Regions from separate parts of the Aquincola agrisoli genome, predicted to be linked through region 1. Evidence: riboswitches for the same ligand, from Rfam matches in the RefSeq annotation. Region 1 holds a riboswitch; the other holds the start of a gene.
The links. A riboswitch is a leader RNA that binds a small molecule or an ion and turns the genes downstream of it on or off. The one in region 1 is predicted to bind glycine.
Positions count from the first base shown of each region.

Region 2: linked by a shared signal. The riboswitch ahead of V4F39_RS23535 (D-amino acid dehydrogenase) and the one ahead of gcvT (glycine cleavage system aminomethyltransferase GcvT) in region 1 are both predicted to bind glycine.

Region 1 covers NZ_JAZIBG010000058.1:14,284-25,844, reverse strand. Annotated here, with positions in the region: gene V4F39_RS26545 (LysR family transcriptional regulator) at 1-104, opposite strand, end outside; gene V4F39_RS26540 (YceH family protein) at 141-788, opposite strand; gene V4F39_RS26535 (SDR family oxidoreductase) at 793-1,575, opposite strand; gene V4F39_RS26530 (electron transfer flavoprotein-ubiquinone oxidoreductase) at 1,744-3,429, shown strand; gene V4F39_RS26525 (DUF2868 domain-containing protein) at 3,445-4,821, shown strand; gene V4F39_RS26520 (GTPase) at 4,832-6,307, shown strand; gene V4F39_RS26515 (nucleoside/nucleotide kinase family protein) at 6,340-6,975, opposite strand; gene V4F39_RS26510 (hypothetical protein) at 7,048-7,215, shown strand; gene V4F39_RS26505 (enoyl-CoA hydratase) at 7,223-8,008, opposite strand; gene V4F39_RS26500 (acyl-CoA synthetase) at 8,047-9,693, opposite strand; glycine riboswitch at 9,795-9,897, shown strand; glycine riboswitch at 9,907-10,020, shown strand; gene gcvT (glycine cleavage system aminomethyltransferase GcvT) at 10,093-11,205, shown strand; gene gcvH (glycine cleavage system protein GcvH) at 11,261-11,561, shown strand, end outside.
Region 2 covers NZ_JAZIBG010000049.1:155,776-167,336, forward strand. Annotated here, with positions in the region: gene V4F39_RS23510 (Spy/CpxP family protein refolding chaperone) at 1-150, opposite strand, end outside; gene V4F39_RS23515 (gamma carbonic anhydrase family protein) at 278-805, opposite strand; gene serA (phosphoglycerate dehydrogenase) at 962-2,194, opposite strand; gene V4F39_RS23525 (SDR family NAD(P)-dependent oxidoreductase) at 2,273-3,025, opposite strand; gene V4F39_RS23530 (MarR family winged helix-turn-helix transcriptional regulator) at 3,085-3,531, opposite strand; gene V4F39_RS23535 (D-amino acid dehydrogenase) at 3,636-4,934, opposite strand; glycine riboswitch at 5,129-5,218, opposite strand; gene V4F39_RS23540 (LapA family protein) at 5,339-5,848, shown strand; gene V4F39_RS23545 (NnrU family protein) at 5,889-6,467, shown strand; gene V4F39_RS23550 (alpha/beta hydrolase) at 6,484-7,338, shown strand; gene V4F39_RS23555 (phosphatase PAP2 family protein) at 7,354-8,016, opposite strand; gene V4F39_RS23560 (ABC transporter substrate-binding protein) at 8,083-9,093, opposite strand; gene V4F39_RS23565 (ABC transporter permease) at 9,174-9,986, opposite strand; gene V4F39_RS23570 (ABC transporter ATP-binding protein) at 9,976-10,728, opposite strand; gene V4F39_RS23575 (M12 family metallopeptidase) at 10,928-11,561, shown strand, end outside.

The sequences.
Region 1 (11,561 bases):
GTGCTGATGCCGAGCCGGTCGGCCGCACGGGCCAGCGTGCCCGCCTCCATGAACTCCAGCAGGATCTCGAGCTTGCGGAAGGTGATCTCTTCGTCGACGCGCATGCCGGGCCCGCGGGCGGTTCGCTGCGTGCCGCCGCGCTACGCCAGGTCGACGCCCAGTTCGGACGCCAGCCGCTGGACCTGCGCGCGCAGCGTGGCGACCTCGGCCTGCAGGGCGGCGAAGGCCTCGGCATCGACGCCCCCGGCCGCCGCGGCGGGCGACGCGGCACGGGCCGTCACCGCCGGCACGGCGGCCTCGCCGCACAGCAGGTGCGCCCAACGGGCCTCGCGCTCGCCCGGCGAGCGCGCCAGCTTGAGCACCCGCGGCGGCGTCTTGCCGGCCAGCTCGTCGAGGAAGGCGTCGACCGACGAGGTGTCGGCGAAGCGGTGCAGCCGCTCGGCGTTGGCGCGCAGCTCGGCCGCGGTCTGGGGGCCGCGCAGCGCCAGCACCGCCAGCAGCGCGGCCGCGGCGCCGGGCACGCCCAGGCCGCGCGGCGCGTTGTGCTGGTAGCGTGTGACGCGGTTGCCGCTCACCTCGTTGATCAGGTGCAGCTCGCGCAGGCCCTCCAGCGCGGCCAGCACGTCCTGCTCGCTGAGGTTCATCACCGGGTCGCGCGCGGTCTTCTGGTTGCAGCCGGCCGTCAGCGCGTTGAGCGACAACGGGTAGGTGTCGGGCACCGTGGCCTGCTTCTCCATCAGCACGCCCAGCACCCGCGCCTCGGCCAGGGTCAGATCGCGTTGGCTCATCGGCTCACAGGCTGAAGCCGTCGTCGGCGGCGATGACCGCGCCGTTGACAAAGTGGCTCTCGTTGGCGCACAGCATCATCAGCGCGGCATCGAGGTCCTTCGGCTGGCCGACCCGCTTGCGCGGCATCATGCCCACCAGCTTCTGGCCGGCCTCGGTGGACCAGTGGTGGTGGTTGATCTCGGTGTCGATGTAGCCGGGGCACAGCGCGTTGACATTGATGCCGTAGCGGCCCCACTCCAGCGCCATCGCCTTGGTCATGTGCACCACGGCCGCCTTGCTTATCGCGTACACGCCGATCTTGGACAGCGGCCGCAGGCCGGCCATCGACGCGATGTTGACGATGCGCCCGCCGGTGTAGGTGCCGGGGGCGGCGCCGTTGGCGCGCGCGATCATGCGCTTGGCCACCTCCTGCGCAACGAAGAACGCGCCGCGGATGTTGGTGTTCATCACGTGGTCGTAGTTCTCGGGCGTGACGTCGGTGAGCTTGGCCGTGTGGCTCACGCCGGAGTTGTTGACCAGGATGTCGATCGCGCCCACTTCCGTCTCGGCATGGGCGATGCCGGCGCGGATGCTGGTGGGGTCGGTGACGTCCATGCCGACCACGTGCGCGTCGCCGCCGGCGCCTTCGATCTCCGCCCGCAGCGTCTTCAGCCGATCGAGGCGGCGCGCGCTCAGCACCACGGCGGCACCGGCTTCGGCCAGCACGCGCGCGAAGTGGCAGCCGAGCCCGCTCGACGCACCGGTGACCAGGGCCACGCGGCCCGACAAATCGATCTTGTAGCTCATGCGGTGGGCTCCTCCAACGAGGCCTGCTTCATTCGGACCGAATGACGATAGCACGCAGGCGCCGCCCCGGCGGCAGGGCCGGGGGGCTCCCACGAGCCACCGGGGCCGGCCACTTAGAATCGCAGGCTGACCGCTGAAGCCACGAACCCTCGAGACAAGGAACGCCGGATGACCCCGCAGGAGATTCTTGAACAGTTCGGCCCCCGCGAGGCCATGGAATACGACGTGGTGATCGTCGGCGCCGGCCCCGGCGGCCTGGCCACCGCGATCCGCCTGAAGCAGCTCGCGGCCGAGCAGGGCAAGGAGATCTCGGTGGTCGTGCTCGAGAAGGGCAGCGAGCCCGGCGCGCACATCCTGTCGGGCGCGGTGATGGACCCGCGCGCCATCACCGAGCTGTTCCCCAACTGGAAGGAACTGGGCGCCCCGCTCAACCAGCCCGTCACCGGCGACGACATCCTCTTCCTGTCGGAGACCGGCAGCACCCGCACGCCCGACTGGCTGGTGCCCGGCAACTTCCACAACGACGGCTGCTACGTGGTGTCGCTGTCGAACGTGGTGAAGTGGATGGCGCAGCAGGCCGAGGGCCTGGGCGTCGAGATCTTCCCCGGCTTCGCCGCCGCCGAGGTGCTGTACGACGGCGAGGGCCGGGTGAAGGGCGTGGCCACCGGCAACATGGGCATCGGCAAGGACGGCGAGCCCACGGCCGACTTCCAGCTCGGCATGGAGCTGCTGGGCAAGTACACCGTGTTCGCCGAAGGCGCCCGCGGCCACCTGGGCAAGCAGCTCATCGCCCAGTTCAAGCTCGACGCCGGCAAGGACCCGCAGACCTACGCCATCGGCATCAAGGAGCTGTGGGAGATCCCGGCCGACAAGGCGAAGCCCGGCCTGGTGGTGCACACCGCCGGCTGGCCGATGGTGGACGACACCTTCGGCGGCGGCTTCCTGTACCACCTCGAAGGCAACCTGGTGACGCTGGGCTTCGTGGTCGGCCTGGACTACCAGAACCCCTTCATGAGCCCCTTCGAGGAGATGCAGCGCTGGAAGACGCACCCCGCGATCCGCGCGCACATCGAGGGCGGCAAGCGCATCGGCTACGGCGCGCGCGCCATCAACAACGGCACCCCGCAGGCGCTGCCCAAGACGGTGTTCCCGGGCGGCGCGCTGATCGGCTGCGACGCCGGCTACCTGAACGCCGCGCGCATCAAGGGCAGCCATGCGGCGATCAAGTCCGGCATGCTGTGCGCCGAGGCGATGGTCGACGCCCTGGGCGCCGGCCGCGCGCAGGACGAGCTCGGCGCCTACCCCGCCGCCTTCGAAGCGAGCTGGCTCCACGAGGAGCTGCAGCAGACGCGCAACTTCAAGCTCTGGTTCAAGAAGGGCAAGCTGGTCGGCAACGTGATGACCGGCATCGAGCAATGGCTGCTGCCCAAGCTGGGCATCAAGAACCCGCCCTGGACGCTGCACGGCACCAAGCGCGACAACGAAACGCTCAAGCCGGCCGCCAGCAGCACGCCGATCGCCTACCCCAAGCCCGACGGCAAGCTCACGTTCGACCGGCTCTCATCGGTGTTCATCAGTAACACCAACCACGCCGAGAACCAGCCCGCGCACCTGACGCTGAAGAACGCCAGCGTGCCGGTGAACATCAACCTCGCGCAGTTCGCGGGCCCCGAGAGCCGCTACTGCCCGGCGGGCGTGTACGAATTCGTGAAGAACGATGACAACACCGATCGCCTCCAGATCAACGCGCAGAACTGCGTGCATTGCAAGACCTGCGACATCAAGGACCCGACGCAGAACATCGTCTGGGTGACGCCCGAAGGCGGCGGCGGGCCGAACTACGCGGGCATGTAAGCCCCCGCAGCGCCGGTGACCGAGGACGACGCCCGCAGGTTCCTGCTGCTGCGCGCCTACGAGGCGCCGCTCGCGCCGCCCTGGACGGACGCCGATGCCCTGGCCGCCACGGAGGCGGCGGCGCGGTCCGTCGGCGAGCAGGGGGGCGCCGAGCGCTTCCTGGCCGCCCGTGCCGCCGAAGGCACAGCCCGGCTGCTGCCGCGTGAACCCGCCGCGGGCCGTGCCCTGCAGGCGACCGGCCGGCCCCGCTGGATCGGTGCGGCGCTCGTGGCGCTGGCGCTGGCCATCGGCCTGGCCAGCCCCGTGCTCGGGCCGTCGAAGCAGCTGAACCTGCTGGCGCCGCCGCTGCTGGCGCTGCTGTGCTGGAACCTGCTGGTCTATGCCGCCATCGCGGCCGCCGCGCTGCGCCGCGACGCCCCGCCCGGCGCGCTGCGCCGATGGCTGGCCGGCGTGCCGGCGCGGGTGGGCGGCGCAGCCCCGGGCGCCTCCGCCACGCCCGCCGCGCGCTTCCTGGCCGACTGGTCGCGGCGCGCCGCGCCGCTGTGGTCGGCCCGCGCGGCCTGCTGGCTGCATGCCGCGGCGGCGGCGCTGGTGGCCGGCCTGCTGGGGGCCATGTACCTGCGCGGGCTGGCTTTCGAATACCGCGCGGGCTGGGACAGCACCTTCCTCTCGGCCGAGGCCGTGCGGGCGCTGCTCTCGGCGGTGCTCGGCCCGGCCTCCGCGCTCAGCGGCATCGCCCTGCCCTCGGCCGACGAACTGGCGCGCCTGCGCTTCTCGGCCGGGCCCGGCGAAAACGCGGCGCGCTGGATCCACCTGCACGCCATCACCGCGGCGCTGGTGGTGCTGCTGCCGCGCGCGCTGCTGGCTGTGTCGGCGGCGTGGCGCGCGCGCCGCCTGGCCCGGCGTTTCCCGCTGGCGCTCGACGACGCCTATGCGCAGCGCCTGCTGCGCAGCCACCGGGGCGATGCGGCCGCGGTGCGCGTGCTGCCCTACAGCTACCAGCCGACGGCGCAAGCGCTGGACGGGCTGCGCAGCGTGATGGCGCACAGCTTCGGGCCGCGCACCGAGGTGCAGGTCGATGCGCCGATGCGCCAGGGCGACGAGGAGCGGCTGGCCGATGTGCCCGGCACGGGCGCCGCGCCGGGTTTTGTGCTGTTTGCGCTCAGCGCCACGCCGGAGCGCGAGACCCACGGCGCCGTCGCCGAGGCACTGCCCGGTGCGCGGCTGCTGGTCGACGAGTCGGGCTTCGCGCAGCGCTTCGGCGCCACGCGCACGGCGCAGCGGCGCGAGGCCTGGACACGCATGCTCGCCGGCCTGCAGCGCACGCCGATCTTCATCGACCTCGCCGCGCCGGACCTGGCGGCCACCGACGCCGCGCTGCAGCGCGGATGAACCGACCGCCATGACGCCGCCCGCCTCCGCCGCCCCCGCCACCATCGGGCTCAGCCTCGTCTCGCACACCAACGTCGGCAAGACGACGCTCGCCCGCACGCTGCTGGGCCGCGACATCGGCGAGGTGCGCGACGAGGCCCACGTCACGCAGGAAGCCGAGGGGCACGCGATGGCCGAGTCGCCCGAGGGCGACCGGCTGGAGCTGTGGGACACGCCGGGCTTCGGCGACAGCGTGCGGCTCGCGCGCCGCCTGGAGCAGGCGGGCAACCCGATCGGCTGGTTCCTCGCCGAGGTCTGGGACCGCTTCCGCCACCGGCCGTTCTGGTCGGCCCAGCGGGCGATGCGCAACGTGCTGGAACGGGCCGACGTGGTGCTCTACCTCGTCAACGCCTCCGAGTCACCGGCCGACGCCGGCTACCTCGATGCCGAGCTGAAGGTGCTGCAACTGCTGGGCAAGCCGGTGGTCGTGCTGCTGAACCAGCTCGGCCCGCCGCAGCCGCGCGCGCAGGAGGAAGCCCAGCGCAGCGCCTGGCAGCAGCGGGTGGGCCGGCCGGTGCTGCCGCTCGACGCCTTCGCCCGCTGCTGGGTGCAGGAAGGCGCATTGCTCGACGCGGTGGCGGCTGCGCTGCCCGAAGGGCGGCGCGCGGCGTTCGAGCGCCTGCGCCGGGCCTGGGAGGCGCGCAGCTGCGGCGTGTGGCAGGCGTCGATGGACGAGCTGGCGCACCGGCTCGCACAGGCCGCCACCGACCGGGAGCCCCTGCCGGCGGCGGGCTGGGGCGGGCGGCTCAAGTCGCTGGGCAGCGCGGTCGGCCGCTCGCTCGGCCTCGCGGCCGACACGCAGGACGGCCCGCAGCAGCAGGCGATGAGCGCGCTCGCGCAGCGCGCGGCGGACGCGCTGCGCCAATCGACCGACCGGCTGATCGCGCTGCACGGCCTGGACGGCCGCGCGACCGATACGGTGCTGGCGCGGGTGGCGGAGCAGTTCGCGCTGCGCGGGCCGGTCGACGAAGGGCGCGCCGCGCTCTGGGGCGGCGCCGTGACGGGCGCGCTGGCCGGGCTGAAGGCCGACCTGCTCTCCGGCGGCCTGACGCTGGGCGGCGGCATGCTGGCCGGCGGCCTGATCGGCGCGCTCGGCGCGGCGGGGCTCGCCCGCGGCTTCAACCTGATGCGCGGCGTGGACAGCGCGAGCCTCGCTTGGTCGGAGCCGGCGCTCGACGAACTCGCGCACGGCGCGCTGCTGGGTTACCTGACGGTGGCGCACTACGGCCGCGGCCGCGGCGACTGGCAGGCCACCGAGCACCCGGTGTTCTGGAACGACCGCGTGGCCGAGGTGGTGGCGCGGCACCGCGAAGCGCTGCATGCGGCCTGGGCGCGGCGCGACGAGCCGGCATCGGCCCTGCAGCCGGCGTTGCGGCAGTGGCTGCTCACCGCGTCCCAGGACCTGCTGGCCTCGCTCTACCCCCAGCACGCGGCGCTGCTGCGCTGAGCAACCGCCCGCGCGCCCGTCCCCGCAGGGGGTCAGTCGATGCGCACCACCCAGTCGGCACGGGCACGCGTCGCCTCGATGCGCCGCGCGTTCGGTTCGTCGGTGGACTGCACCCAGGCGCGCGCCGCCTCGGGCGAGCGGCCGAAGCGTTCGTGGCGGGCGGCCAGCCGTGCGCGCCGCACCGCATCGTCGCCCTCGACGTACCAGCATTCGGTCAGCAGGCCCCGCACCTCGGCCCAGGGGCCGTCGTCGAGCAGCAGGTAATTGCCCTCGGTGATGACCAGCGGCACCTCGGCCGGCACGCCGATCGCGCCGGCCACCGCGTCCTCGATCTCGCGGCGGTACTCGGGGGCATGGACGGTCTCGCCCGCCCGCGCCGCCCGCAGCCGGCCCAGCAGCGACACGTAACCGGCCGCATCGAACGTATCCGGCGCGCCCTTGCGCCCTGCCCGGCCGAGCCGCGCCAGTTCGGTGTTGGCGAGGTGGAAACCGTCCATCGGCACGACAACGGCGCGGCCGCCGAACGCCTCGGCCAGCCCCTGGGCGAGCGTCGATTTGCCCGCGCCGGGCGCCCCCGCCAGGCCCAGCAGCACCCGCCCGCCGGCGGCCAGCAGGCGCTCCGCCCGCACCAGCACCTCAGGGGAAACCCGGTTACGACTGCTCGACATCACTTGTCATCCGATCGCCATACCACGCCGTTAGGGGTCGGCGCGGCGCCATCCAGCCGCGATCCGAACAGCATGATGATCCAGAAATCCGCTCATCCCGTGCAACCCGCCGGCCGCCGCAGCGACCGGCTGGACCCTCCCACCGACAAGGGCCAGAAGTTCGAGCCCTTCTTCATCCCCGCTCTGGGCCGGGACCGCCGCAGCATGGCGCATGAACTGCGCATGGACCAGCGCCGCTGATCCGCCGTCATTTACGCTTGTCGATGAACGCCTGCACGCCGTCCAGGGCCGCGGCGTCCATCATGTTGCAGGCCATCGTGGCCGCCGCGTCCGCGTAGGCGGCCTCGATCCCCACCTCCAGCTGCCGGTAGAACAGGGCCTTGCCCATCGCGACGGCCACCCGCGGCTTCTCGACGATGCGCGCGGCCAGCGCCTGCACCTCGCCGGCGAGCCGGTCGTCCGGCACCACGCGGTTGACGAGGCCCCGCTCCCGGGCCTCCTCGGCGCCGATGAAGTCGCCGGTCACCAGCATCTCGAACGCCGCCTTGCGGCCCACGTTGCGCGACAACGCCACCGCCGGCGTCGAGCAGAAAAGGCCCAGGTTCACGCCGCTGACCGCGAAGCGCGCGCTCTGCGCGGCCACCGCCAGGTCGCACATCGCCACCAGCTGGCAGCCGGCCGCCGTGGCCAGGCCCTGCACCTGCGCGATGACCGGCACCGGCAGCCGCTGAACGCTCATCATCATCCGGCCGCACTGCGCAAAAAGGCGCTCGTAGTAGCCCTGCGAGGGCAGTGCTCGCATTTCTTTCAGATCGTGCCCGGCGCAGAAGGCCTTTCCTGCGGCGGCCAGCACCACCACGCGCACCTCCGTGTCGGCCGCCAGCGCATCCAGCTCATGCTGCAGCGTGGTGAGCAGGTCTTCGCTGAGCGCGTTGAAGGCCTGCGGCCGGTTCAGCGTGAGGGTCGCGATGCCGCGGGCGTCGGTCGTGCGCAGCACCAGCGGCGCGCCCGCATCCTTAGGGGGGTGAGTCATGACTGCCCTTCGTCCACTGAGTGCATCGGCCGGTCCCCTCATTCGATCGCACTCGCCGAACGCGCGCGCTCGCGCAGCTGGAACTTCTGGATCTTGCCGGTCGAGGTCTTGGGGATCGGCTCGAAGCGGATCTCCCGCGGCACCTTGTAGCCCGCCAGCAGCCCCTTGCAGTGGGCGATCAGCGCGGCCGCGTCGACCTCCGCGCCTGGCTTCAGCTCGACGAAGGCCACCGGCGTCTCGCCCCACTTCGGATCGGGCCGGGCCACCACCGCGCAGGCGACCACGGCGGGGTGGCGGTACAGCGCGTCCTCCACCTCCAGCGAGCTGATGTTCTCGCCGCCGGAGATGATGACGTCCTTGCTGCGGTCCTTGATCTTCACGTAGCGGTCGGGCTCCAGCACGGCCAGGTCGCCGGTGTGGAACCAGCCGCCGGCGAAGGCCTGCGCGGTGGCGGAGGGGTTCTTCAGGTAGCCCTTCATCACGATGTTGCCGCGGAACATGATCTCGCCCATCGTCTGGCCGTCGGCCGGCACCTCGGCCATCGTCTGCGGGTCGAGCACGGTCATGCCTTCCTGCAGCGCGTAGCGCACGCCCTGGCGACCGTTGAGCCGCGTCTGCTCCGAGAGATCTTCGGCCGCCCAGCCGGCGCGCTTGGCGGCCACGCTGGCCGGGCCATACACCTCCGTCAGGCCGTAGACGTGCGTGATGTCGAAGCCGATCTTGGCCATGCCCTCGATCATCGCGGCCGGCGGCGCCGCGCCGGCCACCATGCCGCGCACGCCCGCCAAGCCTTCGCGCAGCGCCGGGTCGGCGTTGATGATCAGGCCGTGCACGATGGGTGCGGCGCAGTAGTGCGTCACCCCGTGCTCGCGCATCGCGTTCAGGATCGCCGCCGGCTCCACGCGGCGCAGGCACACGTGCGTGCCGGCCTGCATCGCCACCGTCCACGGGAAGCACCAGCCGTTGCAGTGGAACATCGGCAGCGTCCAGAGGTAGACCGGGAACTGCGGCAGCGTCCAGGTCACCGCGTTGCACACCGCATTGAGGTAGGCGCCGCGGTGGTGGGTGACCACGCCCTTCGGGTCGCCGGTGGTGCCGGAGGTGTAGCTCACCGCGATCGCATCCCACTCGTCGGCCGGGCCCTCCAGCCGCGGCAGCGGCGCATGCGCGGCGAGCAGCGCCTCGTACTCGTGCGTGCCCACGCGCTCGGCTGGGCCGGCGTGTTCGCTGTCGCAGACGTCGATCACCACCGGCTGCCGGCCATGCTCGCCGCGCAGGCGGCGCAGCGCATCGGCCATCAGCCCGCCGTATTCGCTGTCGGTGATGAGCACCGCGGCTTCGCAATGGTTCATCTGCCAGGCCAGCAGCGGCGCGTCGAGCCGCGTGTTCAGCGTGTTGAGCACCGCGCCGAGCGCCGGCACCGCGTAGTGCGCCTCCACCATCTCCGGCGTGTTGGGCAGCATCACGCTCACCGTGCTGCCGGGGCCGACGCCCAGCGCCTGCAGCGCCGCGGCCAGGCGCGCCGAGCGCTCGCGCGTCTGCGCCCAGGTGTAGCGGCGGCGGCCATGGATCACCGAGGGCAGGTCGCCGAAGACCCCGGCCGTGCGTTCGACGAAGCTCACCGGGGTGAGCGCGGTGTGGTTGGCGGCCGTCTTGTCGAGGCCTTGCCGATAGATGTGCGTCACTGGAAGTCTCCTGCGGGGGCCGGGGCGTTGTACGCCCGGCGCCGGCGGGACGTCAATGCGCCAGGTCAAATGCCGGGCCGGACGCATCGCCTGGGCTACACTGATCCGGCACAGGAGAGAGCCGGCGCGGTGTTGTCGCGGCGGCCGCCGAAGGCGCAGGGGTCGACGACCTCGAACGCTCAGGCAAAAGGACTGGCAAGGCGCCCCGCAAGGGCGCTCCTCACTGGAGAGAGGCGGACCTTCGAGTCCGCCCACCGAAGGGGCAAGCGGCAGCACCGGCAACGGCGCACCGCCAATCTCTCAGGTAAAGCGGACAGCGAGGGCTTCTCCCCCACCCAAATCGTTTCCGGGCGGTTATGGTGGGCGATCGACGGCCCTCGACCCTGTTGGGAGACACGCATGTCCGCTGACCTGCTCCAGACCCCGCTGCACGCGCTGCATGTGGAACTCGGCGCCAAGATGGTGCCGTTCGCCGGCTACGAGATGCCGGTCAACTACCCCGGCGGCATCATCGCCGAGCACCGGCACTGCCGCACATCGGCGGCGCTGTTCGACGTCTCCCACATGGGGCAGCTGCGCCTGCTGGGCGCCGATGCCTCGGCGGCCCTGGAGAGCCTGGTGCCGGCCGACATCGTCGACCTGGGCGTCGGCAAGCAGCGCTACACGCAGCTCACCAACACGTCGGGCGGCATCCTCGACGACCTGATGGTGACGCGGCGCGAGAGCGACCTCTTCCTCGTCGTCAATGCCGCCTGCAAGACGGACGACACGCGCCACCTGATGACGCACATCGGCCACCGCTGCCAGATCGTGCCGCTGCCCGACCGCGGGTTGCTGGCCCTGCAGGGCCCGAAGGCGGTGCAGGCGCTGGCCCGGCTCAACGCCGACGTCGCCAGGCTCACCTTCATGACCGGCGGCAGCTTCCCGATCAACGGCGTCGAGTGCTTCATCACCCGCTCGGGCTACACCGGCGAAGACGGCTTCGAGATCTCGATGCCCGCCGAAGAAGCCACCGCCATCGCCCGCCAGCTGCTGGAGCAGCCCGAGGTGAAGCCCGCCGGCCTGGGCGCCCGCGACACGCTGCGGCTGGAAGCGGGCCTGTGCCTCTACGGCCACGACATCAACACCACCACCACCCCGATCGAAGCGGGCTTGGCGTGGTCGATCCAGAAGGTGCGGCGCCACGGCGGCGCGCGTGCCGGCCACTACCCGGGCGCCGCGACGATCGAACGGCAGCTCGCTTCCGGCGCCGTGATCAAGCGCGTGGGCCTGGTGGGCCTCGAGCGCATCCCGGTGCGCGAAGGCGCCACGCTGCACGACGTCAAGGGCCACAAGCTGGGCCACGTGACCAGCGGCACGCTGTCGCCCACTGTCGACAAGCCTATCGCGATGGCCTACCTGGCCGTGAACCACGCGCACCCGGCCAACGAGGTGTACGCCGACGTGCGCGGCAAGCGCCTGCCGATGCGCATCGCCGGCATGCCGTTTGCACCTCACCGCTATCAGCGCTGAGCCGCCCCCCGCCCAACGAATCACCCTCCAACAGAACCGAACCAGGAGAACGCCCATGACGACCAAGTTCACCGCCGACCACGAGTGGATCAACATCGAGGACCACGAGGCCGCCGTCGTCGGCATCACGCTGCACGCGCAGGACGCGCTGGGCGACGTGGTCTTCGTCGACCTGCCCGAGGTGGGCAAGAGCTTCAAGAAGGGCGAAGTGGCTGGCGTCGTCGAGTCGGTCAAGGCTGCCGCCGACCTCTACATGCCCGTCACCGGCGAGATCGTCGAGGTCAACGAGGCGCTGCGCGACAACCCCTCGCTCGCCAACTCCGACCCGATGGGCGAAGGCTGGTTCTTCAAGGTGC
Region 2 (11,561 bases), on a different contig from region 1:
CATCCGGGCGCGGTGCTTCGCGCGGTCTTCGGGGCTGTGCTGCGCCCAGCCGCCGTGGCCTTCGAAGCGGTGCGAGCAGGCGGCCAGACCGCCGAAGAGGACGCTGGCGCCGAAGACGCCGACGAGGGTGCGTTGGATCCAGGCTTTCATCTGTGGCTCATCGAGGAAGTTGCGATGGGGCCATGGTGTCCGCCGATCAGGGACGTGTCCTTTCGGCACGGTATCGGCGTGTTGCGTTTCTTTTCAACGGGAACGGCCGCGCCGTCGCCGGGGCCGTTCAGCCGATCTTCTTCAACCCGTCGCGAAAGCGCGCGGCGTTGCCCACGTAGTGCCGGGCGCTGCGCTCGAGCCCGGCGATCTGCTCGGGCGACAGCGTCTTCACCGCCTTGGCGGGGCTGCCGATGATCATCGAGCCGTCGGGGAACTCCTTGCCCTCGGTGACCAGCGAGCCGGCGCCCACCAGGCAGCCCTTGCCGATCTTCGCGCCGTTGAGCACCACGGCGCCGATGCCCACCAGCGAGCCGTCGCCGATGGTGCAGCCGTGCAGCATCACCATGTGGCCGATGGTCACGTTGTCGCCGATCGTCAGCGGCTTGCCGGGGTCGGAGTGCAGCACGCTGTTCTCCTGGATGTTGCTGTTGCGGCCGATGCGCACCGTGTCCGCGCTGTCGCCCCGGACCACCGAGCCGAACCACACGCTGGCGCCTTCGTCCAGCGTGACGTTGCCGATCACCTGGGCGCTGTCGGCCACCCAGGCGGTGCTCGCAATGCGGGGCCGGAGGTCGTCGAGTTCATAGATGGCCATTCGGCATGCTCCTGTCACGAGGCCCACGCCCCGATCACGCCATCCTAGCTGCGCCTCGCGCGCGGCAGGACCCAGCAAAAGCCGCGGATCCGGCTGCGCCGGTCCGCTGGCGAACGGCCCCCTCGGGGGGTAGCGAGCGCCAGCGAGCTTGGGGGCTCAATACAACACGCGGCACCGGATCGTGCCAGGCACGCTGCAGAGCTGGCTCAACGCGGCATCGCTGGTGGCGCTGTCGACGTCGATCACCACGTAGCCGACCTCGTCGTTGGTGCGCAGGTACTGCGCGGCGATGTTGATGCCGGCCTGCGAGAAGCGTTCGTTCACATGGGCCAGCACGCCCGGCACGTTGCGGTGGATGTGCAGCAGCCGGCTGCGGCCGGTGTGCTCGGGCAGCGCCACCTCGGGGAAGTTGACGGCCGAGACGGTGGAGCCGTTGTTGCTGTAGCGGATCAGCTTGGCCGCCACCTCGCGGCCGATGTTGGCCTGCGCCTCGGCGGTGGAGCCGCCGATGTGCGGCGTGAGGATCACGTTCTCGAACCGCGTGAGCGGCGACTCGAACACCGCGTCGTTGCCCTTGGGCTCGACCGGGAACACGTCGATCGCCGCGCCGGCGAGGTGCTTGCGCGCCAGCGCGTCGGCCAGCGCGTCGATGTCGACCACCGTGCCGCGCGACGCATTGATCAGATGGCTGCCCGGCTTCATGCGGGCGAGCTGCGCCGCGCCGATCAGGTCCTTCGTGCCCTCGGTCTCCGGCACGTGCAGCGTCACCACGTCGGCGGCGGCGAGCAGCTCGTCGAGCGACGCGAGCTGGCGCGCGTTGCCCAGCGTGAGCTTGGCCTCGATGTCGTGGAACACCACCTGCATGCCGAGCTGCTCGGCGAGCACGCCGATCTGCGTGCCGATGTGGCCGTAGCCGACGATGCCCAGCGTCTTGCCGCGCACCTCGTAGGAGCCGGCGGCGCTCTTGTCCCAGCCGCCGCGGTGCTGCTGCGCGTTCTTCTGCGGGATGCCGCGCATCAGCAGGATGGTCTCGGCCAGCACCAGCTCGGCCACGCTGCGGGTGTTGGAGAACGGCGCGTTGAACACCGGCACGCCCTGGCGCATCGCGGCCAGCAGGTCGACCTGGTTGGTGCCGATGCAGAAGCAGCCCACGGCGGCCAGCTTGGGCGCCTGCGCCAGCACCTCGGCGGTGAGGTTGGTGCGCGAGCGGATCCCGAGGAAGTGCGCGTCGCGGATCGTCTCGACCAGCGCATCGCCCGACAGCGCCTTGGGCGACGTGACGATCTGCGTGTAGCCGTCGGACTGCAGCGCCTCCACCGCCGTGGCGTGGATGCCCTCGAGCAGCACGAACTTGAGCTTGTCCTTGGCGACGGAAAGGCGCTGTGTCATCGGTGAATGCGGTTCGGAAAGGGGGCCGTGATTGTGGGCAATGGTGCTTGACTGCGCCGCCGGTGGGGCCATGCGGCCTTAGCCGTTGCGCTTGATCGTCAGCGGCCCGAAGGACTGGCAGTTGGGCATCATCGAGATCGCGTTGATCGTCACGTGCGGCGGACGCGAGGCGAGCCAGTGCACCGTCTCGGCGATGTCCTCGGCCGTCAGCGGCTGCGTGCCGGCATAGACCGACGCCGCCTTGGTGTCGTCGCCGTTGAAGCGCACGTTGGAGAACTCGGTGCCGCCCACCAGGCCGGGCTCGACGCAGGTGGCGCGCACGCCGGTGCCCACCAGGTCGGCGTTCAGGTTGTGGGTGAACTGGTGCACGAAGGCCTTGGTGGCGCCATAGACGTTGCCGCCCGGGTAGGGCACCTCGCCGGCGATGGAGCCGATGTTGATCACGCTGCCGCGCCGGCGGGCCACCATGCCGGGCAGCACGGCCCGCGTCACGTTGGCGAGGCCCGCGCAGTTGGTCGCGATCATGCGCTCCCAGTCGTCCATCTCGGCCTGGTGGGCCGGCGCGAGGCCGAGCGCGAGGCCCGCGTTGTTGACGAGCACGTCGATCTCGGCGAACTCGGCCGGCAGCGCGGCCAGGGCCGCGGCGGTGGCCGGACGGTCGGTCACGTCGAGCGGCAGGGCCAGCACGCGGCCCGGGTGGCGCGCGGCCAGCGCCTCGAGCCGCTCGACGCGGCGGGCGGCGGCGATGACGCGGGCGCCATCGGCCAGGAAGCGCTCGGCGATGGCCAGGCCGAAACCGGCGCTGGCGCCGGTGACGAGTACGGTGGTCATGGGCAGGTCCTCGGAATGCGGTTGCGCCGCACTGTAAAGCGGGCGCCGCGGGGCGGGCGTCAGCGCGGCGTGGGCAGCCGGGTGCGCATGCGCCCGAGCAGCCCGGCCAGCTGCGCACGTTCGTCCTCGGTGAAGCCGGCGACCAGCGAGGCCGCCAGGCGCTTGCGATGCCGGTTCATCGTGCGGTTCGCGGCCTTGCCCGCCTCGGTGAGGCTGAGCCGCCAGCAGCGGCCGTCGAGCGGGTCGGCTTGCCGCTGCAGCAGGCCGGACTGCACCAGGTGCGCCACCATCCGCGTGACCTGGGCCTTGTCCCGGCCGGTCTCCAGCACGAGCTGCTGCTGGGTGAGGCCGCTGCCGGCCGCCACGATGGCGAGCAGCCGCAGCTCCAGCGGGCTCGCGGCGATGCCCTGCTCGCGCAGCGCCTGCTGCATCCAGGCGCGATAGCCGCCGAAGAGGCTGATCACGGGTTCCAGCAGGTCGTCGTCGGGGCTCGGCGTGGCGGGCATGAGGGCGTCTCCGTGGGGCTTCTTGTACCGGACGAGCCCGCATCATATAGAGGGCATACCGTTGATGTGATCAACCAATTGCCCTGCCGAACCACGCGCGAGCGTCAGGCGCCGCGCAGCGCGAACCGCCCGCCGGCGCCGGGTTCGTCCATGCCGCAGAACGCGAAGTCCACCTCCGGCCTCTGGCCGCCGACGATGTCGGCGATCGCGCGGCCCGAGCCGCACGAATGCGTCCAGCCGAGCGTGCCGTGGCCGGTGTTGAGGAAGAGGTTGTCGATCTTCGAGCGGCCGATGTAGGGCACGTTCGACGGCGTGGCCGGACGCAGCCCGGTCCAGAAGCGGGCGTTGCGGCCGTCCGTCATGCCCGGGAACAGCTCGCGGGTGCGGCGCACGATGGCCTCGCAGCGCACCAGGTTCAGGCTGGTGTCGTAGCCGTTGAGTTCGGCGGTGCCGGCGATGCGCAGGCGGTTGCCCAGGCGCGAGAAGACGAGCTTGTACTCGTCGTCCGTCAGCGACACGGTGTAGGCCTGCGACGGGTCGATCACCGGCAGCGTGACCGAGTAGCCCTTGGCCGGGTAGATGCGCAGCGCGATGCCCAGCTGCCGCGCGAAGTCCGCGCTGAAGGAGCCCATGCAGAGCACGAAGCCGTCGGCCTCCAGGCGGCTGACGATGCCCTGCGCGTCCGCGACGCGCACGGCCGCCAGGCGCTGGCCCTCGCGCTCGACGCCGACGATGCGCGTGTCGTGGAGGAAACGCACGCCCGCGGCCTGCGCGTGCAGCGCCAGCGCCTGCGTGAAGGCGTGGGCGTCGCCCGACTCGTCGCTGGGGGTCATGCTGCCGCCGACGATCTTGTCGCGGCACTGCGCCAGCGCGGGTTCGATCTGCACGCATTCGTCGGCGGTCTTCATGTCGAGCTCGCAGCCGTGGTCGCGCATCACCTGCGCCGGCGCCTGCGCGGCGTCGAACTCCTTCTGGCTCGTGTAGAAGTGCAGGATGCCCTTCGCCAGGTGGTCGTAGGGCAGGGCGAGCTGCTGGCGCAGCTGCTGCAGCGTCGTGCGGCTGTAGAGCCCGAGGTTCACGATCTGGCGGATGTTGTGCCGGGTGCGTGCCGGCGTGCATTCACGCAGGAACTGCAGGCCCCACAGCCATTGCTGCGCGTCGGGCCGCAGCCGGAACAGCAGCGGCGCATCCTCGCGGGCGAGCCACTTCAGCACCTTCAGCGGTGCACCGGGGTTGGCCCACGGCTCGGCGTGGGAGACGGAGACCTGCCCGCCGTTGGCGAAGCTGGTCTCCAGGCCGGCAGCGGGCTGCCGGTCGACCACGGTCACCTCGTGGCCGGCCTGGCGCAGGAACCAAGCCGAAGTCACGCCGGTCACGCCGGCGCCAAGAACGATCACTTTCATCTGAACCTCTGGGTACGCATCGTCGGGAGGGAACGAGCGGTGACTGCCGCGCGCCGGGGCGTGCGGCCATCGGGCCTCTCGTGCCGCTCCCGCTGTCCTCGGTACCTGAGAGATTCCGCGGCGGCCCTTCACGGGCGGCGCGCGTTGCTCCTTCGGTGGAAGCCCCGGGGGGCTTCGCTCTCCAGCGTCGGCCAACTTCGGATTCAGTACGGAGCCTGAGCGTGCATGGGAGGTTGCGCCTTCGGCGGCATGCACGGGTGCATGCGCTCTCCTGAATCCAGCGGGCATTCTAGAGTTGCGATCGCCGCCGACGGCGTGTTGTCCGACACCCGGCCAGGGTCGCTTGCGGCGACACTCGCCCCCCGGACCGCCGTTGGCGGCTCGGGATCGACAAGGAGAAAACCATGAGTCGTACGTTGCTCGTGCTCGCCGTGCTGGCATTGACCGCCGGCTTCGCGCTGCTGAACTGGACCGCCTTCGCGACGCCCACGTCGCTGTACCTCGGCTTCACGACGGTCGAGGCGCCGCTGGGCCTGATCATGCTGGGCCTCGTCGCGCTGCTGAGCGTGGTGTTCGTGGTCTGGGCGATCTCGCTGCAGGCCACGCTGCTGATGGAGCAGCGCCGCCTCAACAAGGAACTGCAGGCGCAGCGCGCCCTGGCCGACACCGCCGAGGCGTCCCGCTTCACCGAGCTGCGCAGCTTCATCGCCGCGGAAACGCTGCGCATCGCGCAGTCCACCGAGCAGACCCGTGCCGCGCTGGTGCAGCGGATGGAGCAGTTCGAGGACCGCCAGCGCACGGCCTTCGAGCAGAGCGCCAACGCGGTGGCGGCCTCGCTGGGCGAACTCGAGGACCGGCTCGAGCGCGGCCAGGCGCTCACGAGCCCGGCCCTCGCCGACCGCTCCCGCTTCTGACACCGGCGTTCGCGCCGCAACCCGCCAGCCCCCGCCCGCCATGACCGCCCTGATCGCCGGACTGCTGTTGTTCCTCGGCCTGCACTCGGTGCGCATCTTCGCGCCGCAATGGCGCAGCCGGCAGATCGCCGCACGCGGCGAGAAGGCCTGGAAGGGCCTGTATTCGCTGGTGTCGCTCGCGGGGCTGGTACTGATCGTCTGGGGCTACGGCCAGACCCGCGCGGCACCGATGTGGCTGTGGGTGCCGCCGCTCGGCATGCGCCACGCGGCCGCGTTGCTCACGCTGCTGTCGTTCATCCTGATCGCGGCGGCCTACGTGCCGCGCAATGCGCTCAAGGCCCGGCTGCACCACCCGATGGTGCTGGGCGTCAAGGTCTGGGCCTTCGCCCACCTGCTGGCCAACGGCACCGTGGCCGACGTGTTGCTGTTCGGCAGCTTCCTGGCGTGGGCGATCGTGCTGTATGCCGTGTCGCGGCGGCGCGACCGCGCGGCGGGGGTGACCTACCCACCCGGCACGGCGGGCGGCACGCTCCGCGCCGTGGCGGCCGGTGCGGCGGCGTGGGCCGTGTTTGCGTTCTGGGCGCACGAGTGGCTGATCGGCATCGCCCCGCTCGGTTGACGGCAGGCGCCGGCCGGTGGTGATCGCCCAGCGCGGGGGATGGCGCACGGCGCTGCCGCGTGCGCTCGGCGTCCTGCTTGCGCTGCTGCTGCTGGGCTACGGCGCCGTCCTGGCCAAGCTGTGGTGGGGCCAGGAAGGGCTGATCTTCCAGCCGACCCCGCTGCCGGCCACCCACCGCTTCGCGCTGCCGGCGGACGTGCACGAGGTGTTCGTCGACGTGCCGGGGGCCCGTCTGAACGCGCTTCACCTGCGCCGGCCGGATCCGCAGGGGGTGGTGTTCTTCCTGCACGGCAACGCGGGCAACCTGGAGCGCTGGTTCGTCAACCTGGACTTCTACCGCGCGCTGAACGTCGACCTCTTCATGCCCGATTACCGGGGCTTCGGCAAGAGCACCGGGGCGATCGAAAGCGAGGCGCAGCTGCTGGCCGACGTGCAGGCCGCGTGGCAGGCCATCGCACCGGCCTATGAGGGCCGCCGCGTCGTGTTCGTGGGCCGGTCGCTGGGCACAGGGCTCGCGGCCTCGCTCGCGGCAGCGCTGCCGCCGGAGCGGCGGCCGGACGCCCTGGTGCTGATCTCCCCGTACCGCAGCATGGTCGCGATGGCGGCCGAGCAGTACCCGCTGGTGCCGTCGGTGCTGCTGCGCTATCCGCTGCAGACCGACCTGGCGCTGGTGCAGCTCGCGGGCTCGCGCACGCGGGTGCAACTGCTGCACGGCGACCGCGACGCGCTGATCCCGCTGGCGCACAGCGAAGCGCTGGCGAAGGCGCTGCCGGGCGTCACGCTGCAACGCATCGAAGGGGCAGGCCACGGTGACCTGCAGTCGTTCCCCGCCTACCTGGATGCACTGCGCGCGGCGATCCAGCCGCCGTAACCGGCCGCGGCCGCGTCACCGGGCGGCGCCGTACCGTTGCGCGCCGTTGCGCTGCAGCTGCCAGTCGCGGTGCATCATCTGGCGGGTGTAGGGCGCGTCGCGGCCCGCCAGGCCGATCGAGATCGCCGTGACCCAGTCGTGCGTGCGCGAAGCCGGCGCGCCCGGCACCGCCACCAGCAGCCAGGCGCCGAGCAGCAGGATGAGCTTCTTCGGCGCGCTCGTCCTGGGCATGTGCACCAGCGACAGCGCCGCCACGCTGGCGCCGGCGCCGAGCAGGAAACCGGCCCAGCTTTCGGACGGGGAATGGGCGTACACCTCCACGCGCGACACCGCGACGAGCGCGGCCAGCGCGAGGCCGATCCCGACGGCGGGCCCATGCCAGCGCGGATGCGCCGCGCCGACCGCCTCGCGCGCCAACAGCGGCAGGATCGCCGCGGCGAACATCGCATGGCCGGAGATGCCAGTGAAGTCCAGCGGCGCATAGCCGATGCCCCAGCCGATGAAGGCGATCTTGGTGACGGTGGTGATCGCCGCCGCGACGCCCGTCGCGCCCAGCCAGGTCAGGGCGACGCGCGGAGCCCGGGCCCGCAGGGCCAGCCAGGCGGTGGCCGCGAGCAGCGCCGGCAGCAGCAACTGGGCTTCACCCAGGCGGGTGACGGTGTTCCAGAACAAGGTCATCGATCGCGTCGGCAACAAGAAGGCCGGCTCATGGCCGGCCAGAGCTTTGGGGGAAAACCCGGAAGCTTACTTGCCGCCCAGCTGCTTTTTCAGGTCTAGGCCCACGCCTTTGTTGACAAATTGCAGCGTCGCCACTTTGGACAAGTCCACCTCGCCCGGCTTGTAGAGGCCGGCCCTGACCATCTTGTCGTGGAAGTCCTTGATGCGTTCGGGCTTCATCGCACCGATACCCAGCGTCAGCGCGTCGCCGGAGTCGACGATGCCGAGCTCCTTCATCAGCGCGACCGACCGGCCGATCATCTCGTCGGTCATCTCCGGGTTGTCGCGCTTGATCAGCGCATCGGCGCGGCGGCGGTCGCCGTAAAGGTAGTTCACCCAGCCGAGCACCGAGGCGTTGACGAAGCTGCTGATCAGCTCCGGCTGTTGCTTCACCGTGTCCAGCCGCGCCTCGATGGTCGTGCTGTAGGTGCTGTAGCCGTGGTCGGCGAGCAGGAAGGTCAGCGGCTTGAACCCGCCCTGCTTCTCGATCGAGATCGGCTCCTCGACGGCGTAGCCCTGCTGGATGCTCTTCTTGTCGGCCAGGAAGGGGCCGAGGTTGTAGTTGTAGGGCTTCAGCCGTTCGTCCCTGAAGCCGTAGTCGGCTTTGAGCCAGCTCCACCACGAGAACTGGGCGTCCTTCGCGATGAACGCCGTGGGTGCGTTCTTCAGGTCCGCGAACTGGCCATAGCCCTGGCCGGGGTGGGCGAACAGGGCCTGCGGATCCTTCTGGAACATCGACGCGACCACCACCACCGGCACGCCGTTCTTCACGTTGTCGAAGCTGTGCAGCAGGTTGCCGGTCATCAGGAAGTCGATCTTGCCGGCCGGCAGCAGCGGCCGGTTGTTGACCTGCGGCCCGCCCTGGCGGATCTCGACCTCCAGGCCCATTCGCTTGTACGTGCCGTCGGCGACCGCCTGGTAGAAGCCGCCGTGGGCGGCCTGGGCCTTCCAGTTGGTGGCGAAGACCACCTTGGTCTGCGCCTGGGCGGCGAACGCGGCGAGGCACAGGGCGGACAGAGCGAGGGCACGGTACGGCATGGTGGAAGCGCGTGCTGGAGGTGCGCGACTATAGCCAGCGGCGCGGCGTTCGTAACAGGACGCCCCGCCGGCAGGGCGGGTCAGTCGAGCGGGCGTTCACTGTCGTGCCAGCGCCCCAGCAGCCATCGCGACAGCAGCAGCGTCAGCCCGTACAGCGCGATGCCGGTCAGCGAGACCAACACCAGCGCGGCGAACATCTTTGGAATCTCGGTGCGGAAGCTCGCCTCCAGGATGCGCGAGGCCAGCCCCGTTTCCCGCCCGGCGGCGCCCGCGGTGAACTCCGCGACGACCGCGCCCACCAGCGCCAGCCCGGCCGCCACCCGAAGCCCGGCGAGGAAGTACGGCAGCGCCGAGGGCACCAGCAGGTGCACCAGCGTCTGCCACGGCGTGGCGCGGTACAGCCGGAACAGGTCGCGCAGCCGCGCGTCCGCGCTGCGCAGGCCGACGACGGTGTTCGCGAGGATGGGGAAGAACGCGACGATCCAGGCGCACAGCAGCAGCGCGGCCGTGGTGCTGTCGACGAAGATCAGGATCAGCGGCGCGATCGCGATGACGGGGGTCACCTGGAGCACGACGGCGAAGGGGAACAGGCTCAGCTCCACCCAGCGCGACACGGCGAACAGGCCGCCCAGCAGCACGCCGCCGAGCACCGCCAGGGCGAGCGCGCCGAGCGTGATCTTCAGCGTGAACCACCAGCTCGCCATCAGCGAGCCGGCGTGGGCCCACAGCGTCTTGCCCACCAGCACCGGGCCGGGCAGCAGGTACTGCGGCAGCTCGTAGATCCGCACCGCGGCCTCCCAGCCGCCCAGGGCCGCCAGGGCCACGGCGGCAGGCACCACCCAGCGCAGCCACCGCGGTTCCGGCCGCCGGGCGGCACCACGGTCAGCGGGCATCGGCGCCCTCGGTGGCCTGTTCGAGGGCGGCGGCGACCTCGGCGCAGGCGCGGGCATAGGCCGCCGTTGCCCGGAAGCCGGCGTCGCGCGGGTAGGGCGCGTCGACGGTGATCTCCCGGACCACCCGGCCGGGCCGCGCGCCCATCACCACGACGCGCTGGCTGAGGAACACCGCCTCGTAGACGCTGTGCGTCACGAAGAGCGCGGTGAAGGCGTCGCGCTGCCACAGCCCGAGCAGCTCCTGGTTCAGCCGGAAGCGGGTGATCTCGTCGAGTGCCGCAAAGGGCTCGTCGAGCAGCAGCAGCGAGGGCCGGGTGACCATCGCCCGCGCGATCGAGGCCCGCATCCTCATGCCGCCGGACAGCTCGCGCGGCAGCGCGCGGGCGAAGTCGGCGAGGCCCACGGCCTGCAGCGCCTCGCGCACCGCCGCGTCGGCCGCGGCGCGCGGGGCGTGGCGCAACCGCAGCGGCAGGCGCACGTTGGCCTCCACGCTGGCCCAGGGCATCAGCGTGGGATCCTGGAACACGTAGCCGACGCCGTCCGCCGGCCGCTGCACCTGGCCGCTGCTCGGCGCGTCCAGCCCGGCCAGCAGGCGCAGCACGGTGCTCTTGCCGCAGCCGGAAGGCCCAAGCAGGCTGACGAACGCACCCGGTGCGGCCTGCAGGCTCACGTCGGCCAAGGCCTGCACGCCGTTGGCGTAGCGGCGGCTGACGTGTCGAAGGGCGATGGCCGCGGCACTCACCGCGCGGCGGGCCGCTGGCGCGCCAGGCGGGCGGGTTGCAACTGCAGTCCGGTACGGCGTCTCATAGCAGGCATGATGCCGCAGCGGGCCATCCCTCATTGGAGGCCCCTACATTGCAGCGCCCGTCCCATGGCCGCGCGCGCCACCATTGCCTAAGGTCAAAGAGCCACGGGCCCGAACGGCCCGCTCGGAGGTTCCCATGTCGCTGAACCCGGAAAACAGGCCCTTCCGTCCTGCCGCCAAGTGCTGCTACGACTTCATCCTGCCTCGCAACCTGATGCGCCCGCGCCCGCAGGCGGTGGGCGTCGGCGGCCGCCTGCGTGCCGTCGGCATCCGCGGCACCAACTGGCTCAACGGCTCGACGCTGCGGGTGCGCTTCATGGGCGGCACGGCGGCCGAACAGGCCGTCGCGCGCGAGCAGGCCGGCTGGTGGCAGGCGGTGGCCAACCTGCGCTTCCAGTTCGACAACGCACCCGATGCCGAGATCCGCATCAGCTTCGACGCCAGCGACGGCGCCTGGTCGACCATCGGCACCGATGCCCGCAGCGTGCCGCTGAACCAGGCGACGATGAACCTCGGGTTCCTCGATGGCGGCACCGCGGCGCACGAGTTCGGCCATGCCATTGGGCTCGGCCATGAACACGCGAACCCGGACGGCGGCATCCAGTGGAACGAGCCGGCGGTGATCGCCGCCCTCGCGGGCCCGCCCAACTTCTGGGACGAGGCGACCGTGCGCCACAACGTCTTCAAGAAGTATTCGGTCGATCAGATCAACGGCACGGAGTTCGATCCGGCGTCGATCATGTTGTATGCGTTCCCGGCGGAATGGACGC